3 regions of the Limnohabitans sp. INBF002 genome follow, and region 2 is predicted to be linked to each of the others. Evidence: predicted binding sites of a transcription regulator. Region 2 holds the regulator's gene; each other region holds the start of a gene.
What was found. The regulator LexA, encoded in region 2, represses DNA repair genes until DNA is damaged. The targets are predictions, from matches to a motif close to ACTGTATNNNNATACAGT.
Positions count from the first base shown of each region.

Region 1: the regulator LexA is predicted to act here: its motif matches at 1,333-1,350, upstream of QMG15_RS05720 (DNA topoisomerase IV subunit B).
Region 3: the regulator LexA is predicted to act here: its motif matches at 1,920-1,937, upstream of recA (recombinase RecA).

Region 1 is NZ_AP027055.1:1,120,850-1,124,091, forward strand. It holds gene QMG15_RS05710 (hypothetical protein) at 1-27, opposite strand, end outside; gene QMG15_RS05715 (MFS transporter) at 36-1,256, opposite strand; gene QMG15_RS05720 (DNA topoisomerase IV subunit B) at 1,383-3,242, shown strand, end outside.
Region 2 is NZ_AP027055.1:1,369,883-1,373,124, reverse strand. It holds gene QMG15_RS06750 (glutathione S-transferase) at 1-43, shown strand, start outside; gene QMG15_RS06745 (D-2-hydroxyacid dehydrogenase family protein) at 48-1,055, opposite strand; gene QMG15_RS06740 (hypothetical protein) at 1,117-1,353, opposite strand; gene lexA (transcriptional repressor LexA) at 1,367-2,023, opposite strand; gene QMG15_RS06730 (asparaginase) at 2,119-3,024, shown strand; gene adk (adenylate kinase) at 3,098-3,242, opposite strand, start outside.
Region 3 is NZ_AP027055.1:2,544,577-2,547,818, forward strand. It holds gene argC (N-acetyl-gamma-glutamyl-phosphate reductase) at 1-196, shown strand, start outside; gene recX (recombination regulator RecX) at 193-681, opposite strand; gene recA (recombinase RecA) at 730-1,860, opposite strand; gene QMG15_RS12735 (MarR family transcriptional regulator) at 2,001-2,510, shown strand; gene QMG15_RS12740 (response regulator transcription factor) at 2,548-3,222, shown strand; gene QMG15_RS12745 (sensor histidine kinase) at 3,238-3,242, shown strand, end outside.

The DNA of each region.
Region 1 (3,242 bases), 250 kb from region 2:
CAACATCGGATGCGAAAGGATGTTCATTTCAAACTTCAAGCGGCAACCGTCTTAGGTGCGCGTTCGATGGCGTTTTCTTTCACGGGCAAGTTCACCAAGGCGGCAAACACGCCCAACGCAATCGAGATGTACCAAACGATGTCGTAGCTGCCGGTCTTGTCATACAAGTAGCCGCCCAGCCACACGCCCATGAAGCTGCCAATTTGGTGGCTGAAGAAAACAAAGCCGCCCAGCATCGACAAATGCGCCACGCCAAAAATCTGCGCCACCACCGCATTGGTGGGCGGCACGGTGGAGAGCCACAAAAAGCCCATCACAGACGAGAAGATGTACACGCTCATGGGCGTGAGCGGCGCCAACAAGAACAACACAATGGCCACCGAGCGTGAGAAGTAGATGAACGACAAAATCTTGCGCTTGGCCATGCGCTGGCCCAAGCTGCCAGCGATGTAGGTGCCAAACACGTTGAACAAACCAATCAACGCCAAAGCAATGCTGGCCACCTCGGGCGACAAACCGTGGTCTTTCAAATAGCTGGGCATGTGCACGCCGATGAACACGACTTGAAAACCACATACAAAGTAGCCCGCCATCAGCAGCTGGAAGCTACGGTAATTCATGGCTTCGCGCAGTGCATGCATGATGGATTGGTCGCGGTTGGGCGTGGCACCACCGCCAAAACCAGGTTCGCGCAGACCGTAGGCGAGGGGGATGATGAGCATGGTCGATAAAGCCAACCACACCAATGCTTCTTGCCAGCCAAAGGTGCTGATGAGATAGCCCTCCGTGGGAACCATCAAAAACTGCCCAAATGAGCCCGCTGCCGCCGCCACGCCCATAGCCCATGAGCGTTTGGATGCACTCACATTTCGGCCAATCACGCCATAAATCACGGCATAGGTGGTGCCTGCTTGGGCCACGCCAATCAGTACGCCAGCCGTGGCGGTAAACAACGCTGGCGTGGACGAATAGGCCATGCCTGTCAATCCCAACGCGTACAACACGGCACAAGTCACGATGACGCGGAAGGCGCCAAATCGGTCGGCCAACATGCCCGAGAAAATGCCTGCGAATCCCCAAGTCAAGTTTTGAATGGCGATGGCCATGGCAAAGTTTTCGCGGGTCCAGTCTTGGGCTTGGGTGATGGGTTGCAGCCACAGGCCAAAGCCGTGGCGCACGCCCATAGACAAAGTGACAATGGCTGCCCCGCAGGCGAGCACTTGCCACATGGGCAATGTTTTGTTGGTGTGAGTCATGGCGTGACTTTAACCAATGCGGGCGAGGGGCGCAGTCACAAGGTTGCCAGGGGGATGTCCATGCAAAATTTTTTGATCTGTTGTTTTATACAGTGTTGCATTTGAATCTGTCTACAATGCCGGCCCATGGCTACAAAGCAACCCACTACACCGCCCCAGTACTCGGAAGGCTCGATTCGCGTTCTCAAAGGACTCGAACCCGTCAAGCAGCGTCCGGGCATGTACACCCGCACCGACAACCCGCTGCACATCATCCAAGAGGTCTTGGACAACGCGGCTGACGAGGCCCTCGCCGGACACGGCAAAAAGATTGGTGTCACGCTGCACAGCGATGGCTCGGTCAGCATCGAAGACGATGGCCGTGGTATTCCGTTTGGCATGCACCCCGAAGAAAAAGCCCCCGTGATCGAGCTGGTGTTCACCCGCTTGCATGCGGGCGGCAAGTTTGACAAAGGCTCGGGTGGCGCTTACAGCTTCTCAGGTGGTTTGCACGGCGTCGGCGTGAGCGTGACCAACGCGCTGGCCAAGCGCATGGAAGCCACCTCGCACCGCGAAGGCCAAGTGGCCCGTTTGGTGTTTTCAGCTGGCGACGTGGTGGAAAAGCTCACCACCCGCAAACAAGAATCAGGAGACCGCAAGCAGGGCACCTCGGTGCGCGTGTGGCCTGACGCCAAATACTTTGAATCGTCAGCCTTGCCAATGAACGAGCTGGTGCACTTGCTGCGCAGCAAAGCCGTGCTCATGCCCGGCGTGAGCGTGACGCTCACAAATGAAAAAACCAAAGACACGCAAAACTGGCTCTACAAAGGCGGCCTGCGTGACTACCTGATGCAGACCCTGCACGGCGACCCCGTCATTCCTTTGTTTGAAGGCGATGGCTATGCCGACAGCAACCACGACAGCTTTGCCGAAGGCGAGGGCGCAGCATGGGCTGTGGCCTTCACCGAAGACGGCGCACCTGTGCGCGAGAGCTACGTCAACCTGATCCCCACCAGCGCTGGCGGCACGCACGACAGCGGTTTGCGCGATGGCTTGTTCACGGCCGTCAAGAGCTTCATTGAGCTGCATGCCTTGCTGCCCAAGGGCGTCAAGCTCATGCCGGAAGACGTGTTTGCGCGCGCCAGCTACGTGTTGAGCACCAAGGTGCTGGACCCGCAGTTCCAAGGCCAAATCAAAGAGCGCTTGAACTCACGCGACGCCGTGCGTTTGGTGTCGAGCTATGTGCGCCCCACCATGGAGTTGTGGCTCAACCAGCATGTGGAGTACGGCAAAAAGCTGGCTGAACTCGCCATCAAGGCTGCGCAAACGCGCCAAAAGGCGGGCCAAAAAGTCGAGAAACGCAAGGGCTCGGGCGTGGCTGTGTTGCCCGGCAAGTTGACCGATTGCGAAAGCAAAGACATTGCGCACAACGAAGTGTTTTTGGTCGAGGGCGACTCTGCCGGCGGCAGCGCCAAGATGGGCCGCAACAAAGAAAACCAAGCCATTCTGCCGTTGCGCGGCAAAGTGCTGAACACGTGGGAAGTCGAGCGCGACCGCTTGTTTGCCAACAACGAAATTCACGACATTTCGGTGGCCGTGGGCGTGGACCCACACGGCCCCAACGACAGCCCCGACATGAGTGGCCTGCGCTACGGCAAGGTGTGCATCCTGAGTGATGCGGACGTGGACGGCTCGCACATTCAAGTGCTGTTGCTCACGCTGTTCTTCCGCCACTTCCCCAAGCTCATCGAAGCGGGCCATGTGTTTGTGGCGCGCCCCCCATTGTTCCGCGTGGACACGCCCGCGCGTGGCAAAAAGCCAGCGGCCAAGGTGTATGCCTTGGACGAAGGCGAGCTGACCGCCATCCTCGACAAACTGCGCAAAGACGGCGTGGCCGAAGGCAAATGGAGCATCAGCCGATTCAAGGGTTTGGGCGAGATGAGTGCCGAACAACTGTGGGACACCACCCTCAACCCCGACACCCGTCGCCTCATGCCCGTGCAATTG
Region 2 (3,242 bases):
CATGGCCTTGATGGCTGAGCGCGCCGCCAGCAACCCCAGCTAAAACATCAGCGGCGTACTTGCAGTGCGCCCGGATTGACGATGTTGGTGGGCGTGCCTTTGATGAAGTTCACCACGTTGTCAAAGGCCGTGCCGAAATACAGCTCGTAGCTGTCTTGCTCCACATAGCCAATGTGTGGCGTGCAGATGCAGTTTTCCAAGCGCAGCAGGGCGTGGCCTTGCATGATGGGTTCGCTTTCAAACACGTCGATGGCGGCCATGCCAGGGCGACCGCGATTGAGGCCTGTGATGAGTGCGTCTGGCTCGATCAGCTCGGCACGCGAGGTGTTGACCAGCAAAGCGGTGGGCTTCATGCGGTTGAGATCGGCCAACTTCACGATGCTGCGGGTTTCGTCAACCAAGCGCAGGTTCAAGGTGAGCACATCGCACTCCTCGAAGAAGGCTTCTCGTGAGTCGGCCACGTTCAGGCCGTCTTTGGCTGCCCGTTCGCGTGAGGCCTCGCTGCCCCACATCAAGACGCGCATGCCGAATGCTTTGCCGTAACCAGCCAAAATTTGGCCAATCTTGCCGTAGCCCCAAATACCCAAAGTCTTGCCACGCAAGACTTGGCCAAGGCCAAAGTTGGTGGGCATCGAACCCGCTTTGAGGCCCGATTGCTGCCAAGCGCCGTGTTTGAGGTTGCTGATGTATTGGGGCAAGCGGCGCATGGCGGCCATGATCAAAGCCCAGGTCAACTCAGCCGGGGCAATGGGTGAGCCCGAACCTTCAGCCACAGCAATGCCACGCTCGGTGCAGGCAGCGATGTCAATGTGGCTGCCAATTTTTCCGGTTTGGGAGATGAGCTTGAGCTTGGGCAACTTCTCCAGCAGCTGACGCGTGAGTTGGGTGCGTTCGCGAATCAGCACCAACACTTCGGCGTCTTTGAGTCGGACGGATAACTGGCCAACACCCTTGATGGTGTTGGTGTAAACCTTGGCGGGGTAGGCTTCTAATTTGGACGCGCAAGCCAGCTTGCGCACGACATCTTGGTAGTCGTCGAGGATGACAATGTTCATCCCCCAATTGTGCCTTGTGCCACGGGGCTTCACGCTTGGCGCGTGAGCCCAATTTCAAATATCAGTGGCGGTTTTCGAGTTCGGCCAAGCGGTCGAGTTCGGCACACACATCGGCCATGCGACCCGAGATGACCATGCGGCCCGCTTGGCTGCGGCTGTGTTGGGCTTCCATCACGCGAGCGACGCGCAGTGGCAAGGGACGAGGTGTGCTTTGCAAGGCTTGTGCGGGCATGAAGCCGCGAACCACGTTTTGCAGAGGATTGAGGAGGCGGTAAGCGCCAAAAAGTGCGAGGCTCATGGTCGTTCTTTCTTTACATCATCATGGTGTTACGGATCAGGCCGACGGCCAAACCCTCAATTTCAAAGGGCTCACCGGGTTCAACCAGAATGGTTTTGAAGTCTGGGTTTTCAGGGAGCAGTTCAATGTGGCTGGCGGTTTTGCGAAAGCGTTTGACAGTTACTTCTTCGCCCAAACGGGCCACCACGATTTGGCCGTTTTTGGCATCGCGGGTAGATTGCACGGCCAGCAAGTCGCCGTCCATGATGCCGGCGTCGCGCATGGACATGCCGCGCACACGCAGCAGGTAATCGGGCTTGCGCTGGAACAGGCTGCTTTCTACAAAATAGGTTTGGTCCACATGCTCTTGCGCCAAGATGGGCGAGCCTGCCGCCACGCGGCCCACCAACGGCAACGAGAAGCCAGAGGGCGAAGCGCTGAACGTGCTTTCTTGGTAGCTGCGTTGGTTGCCACCTTTGAGACGAATGCCGCGAGAGGTGCCGCTCACCAGCTCAATCGCGCCTTTGCGTGCCAAGGCTTGCAAATGTTCCTCAGCTGCGTTGGCTGACTTGAAGCCGAGCTCTGCTGCAATTTCGGCGCGTGTGGGGGGCGAACCGGTGTTGGCAATGGCAGACTGGATAAGTTCCAGAATCTGTTGCTGACGGGCGGTCAATTTTGGCATTTCAATCATCGGTTCGACTCCTGCACAATGTGTGTCTTGAGGGATGTAACTGTTTGCACATCCAGTAACTGTATTTTTAACCAGCTTTTTGAGTTTGGCAAGACATGAATGCAAAAAAAACTAAAAAAATCGTTGTTTTAGCCACAGGCGGCACGATGGCGGGGCTGGCTGCTGATGCCACCCAGCCTCAAAACTACACAGCTGGCCAAGTGGGCGTGGACGATTTGCTGCAAGGCGTGGCCCATGAAGGCGTTGAGCTGTTGACCGAACAAGTGGCCCAAATTGACAGCAAAGACATGTCGTTTGCGGTGTGGCAAAGCTTGTTGGCTCGCGTGTCGCACTGGTTAGAACAAGACGATGTGCAAGGCGTGGTCATCACCCACGGCACGGACACACTGGAAGAAACCGCCTACTTTTTGCAAACCGTATTGCAGCCCACCAAGCCCGTGGCTATCACCTGCGCCATGCTCCCCGCCAATGCGCCTGACAGCGATGGCCCTGGCAATCTCAAGGACGCTTTGGCTTGGGTGCAACAGCCCGATGCATCAGGTGTGTCAGTGGTGTGCGGAGGCCAAATTCATGCAGGTAACGCTGTGCAAAAAAGCCATAGCCATCAGCGCAATCCCTTCACCTCGCAAGCAGGCGTGACGCACCCCGCCGCGTTACGTGTGCCTAGCGTGGCGCAGGTGTTGGCTTGCACGCATTGGCCACGCGTGGAGCTGGTGTTCAACCATGCAGGCGCCGATGGCCGCCTGGTGCGCACCCTGATGGCGCACGATGCGCCGCAGGGCTGGGTGGTGGCTGGCACGGGCAATGGGACCTTGCACCACGACTTAGAGGCTGCTTTGCTGAACGCGCAAAAGCACGGCGCACAGGTGTTGCGTGCGTCGCGCTGCGCACAAGGCGGTGTGCAGCAGCGTGAGTCAGATGTGTTGCCGCATGCGGGCGGTTTGACCGCTGTGCAGGCCCGTGTGGCTTTGTTGATGCACCTTGTGGCGCAGCAAACGTAGTCAAAGCAAGTCGCCAATAAAAAAGCCGCTCAATAGAGCGGCTTTTGTTTGCAAGCGCAGCGCTTGATGCGGTTTAGGCCGAGAGGGCTTGGAACGCGCGTTCTTTGATTTCTTCCACAGTGCCTGTGCCGCTGATGGCGCGATACTTGGGGGCTGCAGCGGCGTCGGCCTTGGCCCAGCCAGAGTAGTAGTCCACCAAGGGGCGGGTTTGGGCGCTG
Region 3 (3,242 bases), 1.2 Mb from region 2:
CTGGGTGAGCGTGCAACCCGCCACCGACAACGGCAAGCTCGACGCGACCGCGTTGAACGACACCAACAAACTAGAAATTCGCGTCTTCGCGAACGAAACCCATCGCCATGCCGTGCTGATGGCGCGTTTGGACAACTTGGGCAAGGGTGCCAGCGGCGCTGCGGTGCAAAACCTGCAGCTGATGCTGGGCGTTTAAAAGTCTTCCGCGCCAGCTACGACTTTGCGCACAACCTCCGGCGCAAAGCCTCGGCTCACTAAAAACCGCACTTGCTTGACGCGTGCCGCTTGGTCCACGGGCGGCGCGCCAAATTTCTTTCGCCACACTTCACGGGCTCGCTCTAGCTCGGTGCTGCGCATCTCTTGCACAGCTTCGGCGATGGCCTCGACAGGCAACCCCTTGGCTTGCAATTCTTGACGCACCCGGGATGCACCGAGCTTGCGAGAGCGGCTATTGACCACCGACTCCACCACACGCTGTTCGTTGATGAAGTCTTTGGCCTGCAAAAAATCCAAAGCCTCGACCAGCTCGCCCGGCGTTTCTTCAAACGGTTTGAGCTTGCGCTCTAGCTCAAAGCGCGAGTGCTCACGTTGCGACAGCAAGCGCAGGGCTCGGCCTTTGAGCGAGAGTTGAAACCCGTTGGCCCTTTTCGCCTGAGGTTTCTCGTCTCCGTTTGAATCCACGTCGTGTGTCACGAGGCTGGCTTTTTGGTTGACGCTTTTGAGTGCGCGTTAAGCCACCACGCCGTCGGCATCTGCGTCCGCAGCGCCTTTGGCTTCTTTGGCAGCCTTAGAGGCCTTGGGCGCTTTTTCTTCTTTGGCCGCAGGTGCATCTACACCGCCAGCCAACAAAGGAATACCCAAAGATTCGCGCACCTTGTTTTCGATTTCGAAAGCCAAGGCTTCGTTTTCACGCAAGAACTCACGGGCGTTGTCGCGGCCTTGGCCGATCTTTTCGCCTTGGTACGCATACCAAGCGCCAGACTTTTCAATGACTTTGGCGTTCACACCCATGTCAATGATTTCACCTTGGCGGCTGATGCCTTCGCCAAACAAGATGTCGAACTCGGCTGTCTTGAACGGAGGCGCCACTTTGTTTTTCACCACTTTGACTTTGGTCTCGTTACCCACGGCCTCGTCACCACGCTTGATGGTGCCGGTGCGGCGAATGTCCAAGCGCACCGAGGCGTAGAACTTGAGCGCGTTACCGCCGGTGGTGGTTTCGGGTGAACCAAACATCACGCCAATCTTCATACGGATCTGGTTGATGAAGATAACGGTGCAATTGGTCTTCTTGATGGAAGCCGTCAATTTACGCAGCGCTTGGCTCATCAAACGGGCTTGCAAGCCTGGCAATGAATCGCCCATGTCGCCTTCGAGTTCGGCCTTGGGTGTGAGGGCTGCCACAGAGTCCACCACCACCAAATCCACCGCGCCGGAACGCACCAAGCTGTCCACCACTTCGAGGGCTTGTTCGCCGGTGTCGGGCTGGCTGATGAGCAGGTCTTGCAAGTTCACGCCGAGTTTTTGGGCGTATTGCGAATCCAAAGCGTGCTCAGCATCCACAAAGGCGCAAGTGCCGCCTTGCTTTTGCATCTCGGCAATGACTTGCAAGGTGAGGGTGGTTTTGCCGGATGACTCTGGGCCGTAGATTTCAATCACGCGACCACGGGGCAAACCACCCACGCCCAAGGCGATGTCCAAACCCAACGAGCCGGTGGAGACGACTTGGATGTCGTCAATCACTTCGCCTTCGCCCAAGCGCATGATGGTGCCCTTGCCGAATTGTTTTTCGATTTGTGCCAAGGCGGCTTGGAGGGCTTTGGCTTTTTCGCTGTCAGCGACGATGGGTTTGTTGTTCATGAAAATCTCCGTGGAATCAAGGGCTTACCAAGAATGTCCAATTACTGTGTTTAACAACAACTGGATGCTTGACCAGTACTTTACCGCAAAGTCAAAACTTGTAAACACTTTTTTTGGTCAGTTTGCCTTACTATATAAACATGGCTTCTTCCCCCTCGTTTTCTACCCAGCAAGACTGGCGGCAAGTTCACTTGGGCCGCTTGCTGGGCCACGCCATGCGCCGCTTTGATGCACGTGTGCTGCACCTGATGGCGCACAACGAAGATGTGCCTTTGGCCCTGTCTAACCTCGCAGCACGCGCCCAAGTGAGCGCGGCGCACATTCACATCACGCGCCATCTCAGCCTTGAGGGCTCACGTCTGATCGAGTTGGCCGACAGCGCCGGCATGACCAAGCAAGCCATGGGTGACTTGGTCACCCAGTGCGAGGCCTGGGGCTTGGTGCAACGCACGCCCGACCCGCAAGACGCCCGCGCGCGGCGCATTGTGTTCACCGAAACAGGCTTGGCTTGGCTACGCGCTTTTGAGCAAGCGGTGGCACAAACCGAGGCGGAATTCAAACAAGAAGTGGGGGCAGATGTGGCCACCGTGGTCAGCTTAGGGTTGGAGGCCTATGCGGGGGCTTACTCGGACCTAGAATCGCAGCGCTGACACTTGCAAAAAACACAAACAAAGCTGGAGACAAAACATGCGCATCCTGATTGCAGAAGACGACTTGGTCTTGGCCGATGGCCTGTTGCGTACTTTGCGCGCATCGGGTGCTGCCGCCGACCACGTGGCCAGCGGCACCGAAGCCGATGCCGCCTTGATGACCACCGATGAGTTTGACTTGCTCATCTTGGATTTAGGTCTTCCCAAAATGCACGGCCTTGAAGTGCTCAAACGTTTGCGCTCACGCGGCTCCTCTATTCCCGTTCTCATCCTCACCGCCGCTGATGGCGTGGAAGAACGCGTCAAGGGTTTGGACTACGGCGCGGACGACTACATGGCCAAGCCCTTCAGCTTGCAAGAACTCGAGGCCCGTGTACGTGCCCTCACGCGTCGCGGTATGGGCGGCACCTCGTCATCCATCAAGCATGGCCCCTTGGTGTACGACCAAACTGGTCGTGTCGCCACCATCGACGGCAAGATGGTCGAGCTGTCTGCACGTGAACTGGGCTTGCTCGAAGTGTTGTTGCAACGCAGCGGTCGCTTGGTCAGCAAAGACCAGTTGGTCGAGCGCTTGTGCGAGTGGGGCGAAGAGGTGAGTAACAACGCGATTGAGGTGTACATCCACCGCCTGCGCAAGAAGATTGAAAAAGGCCCGATTCGCATTGCCACGGTGCGCGGCTTGGGATACTGCCTCGAAAAAATTCCGGGCTAAACACGGCACACGTGCATGGC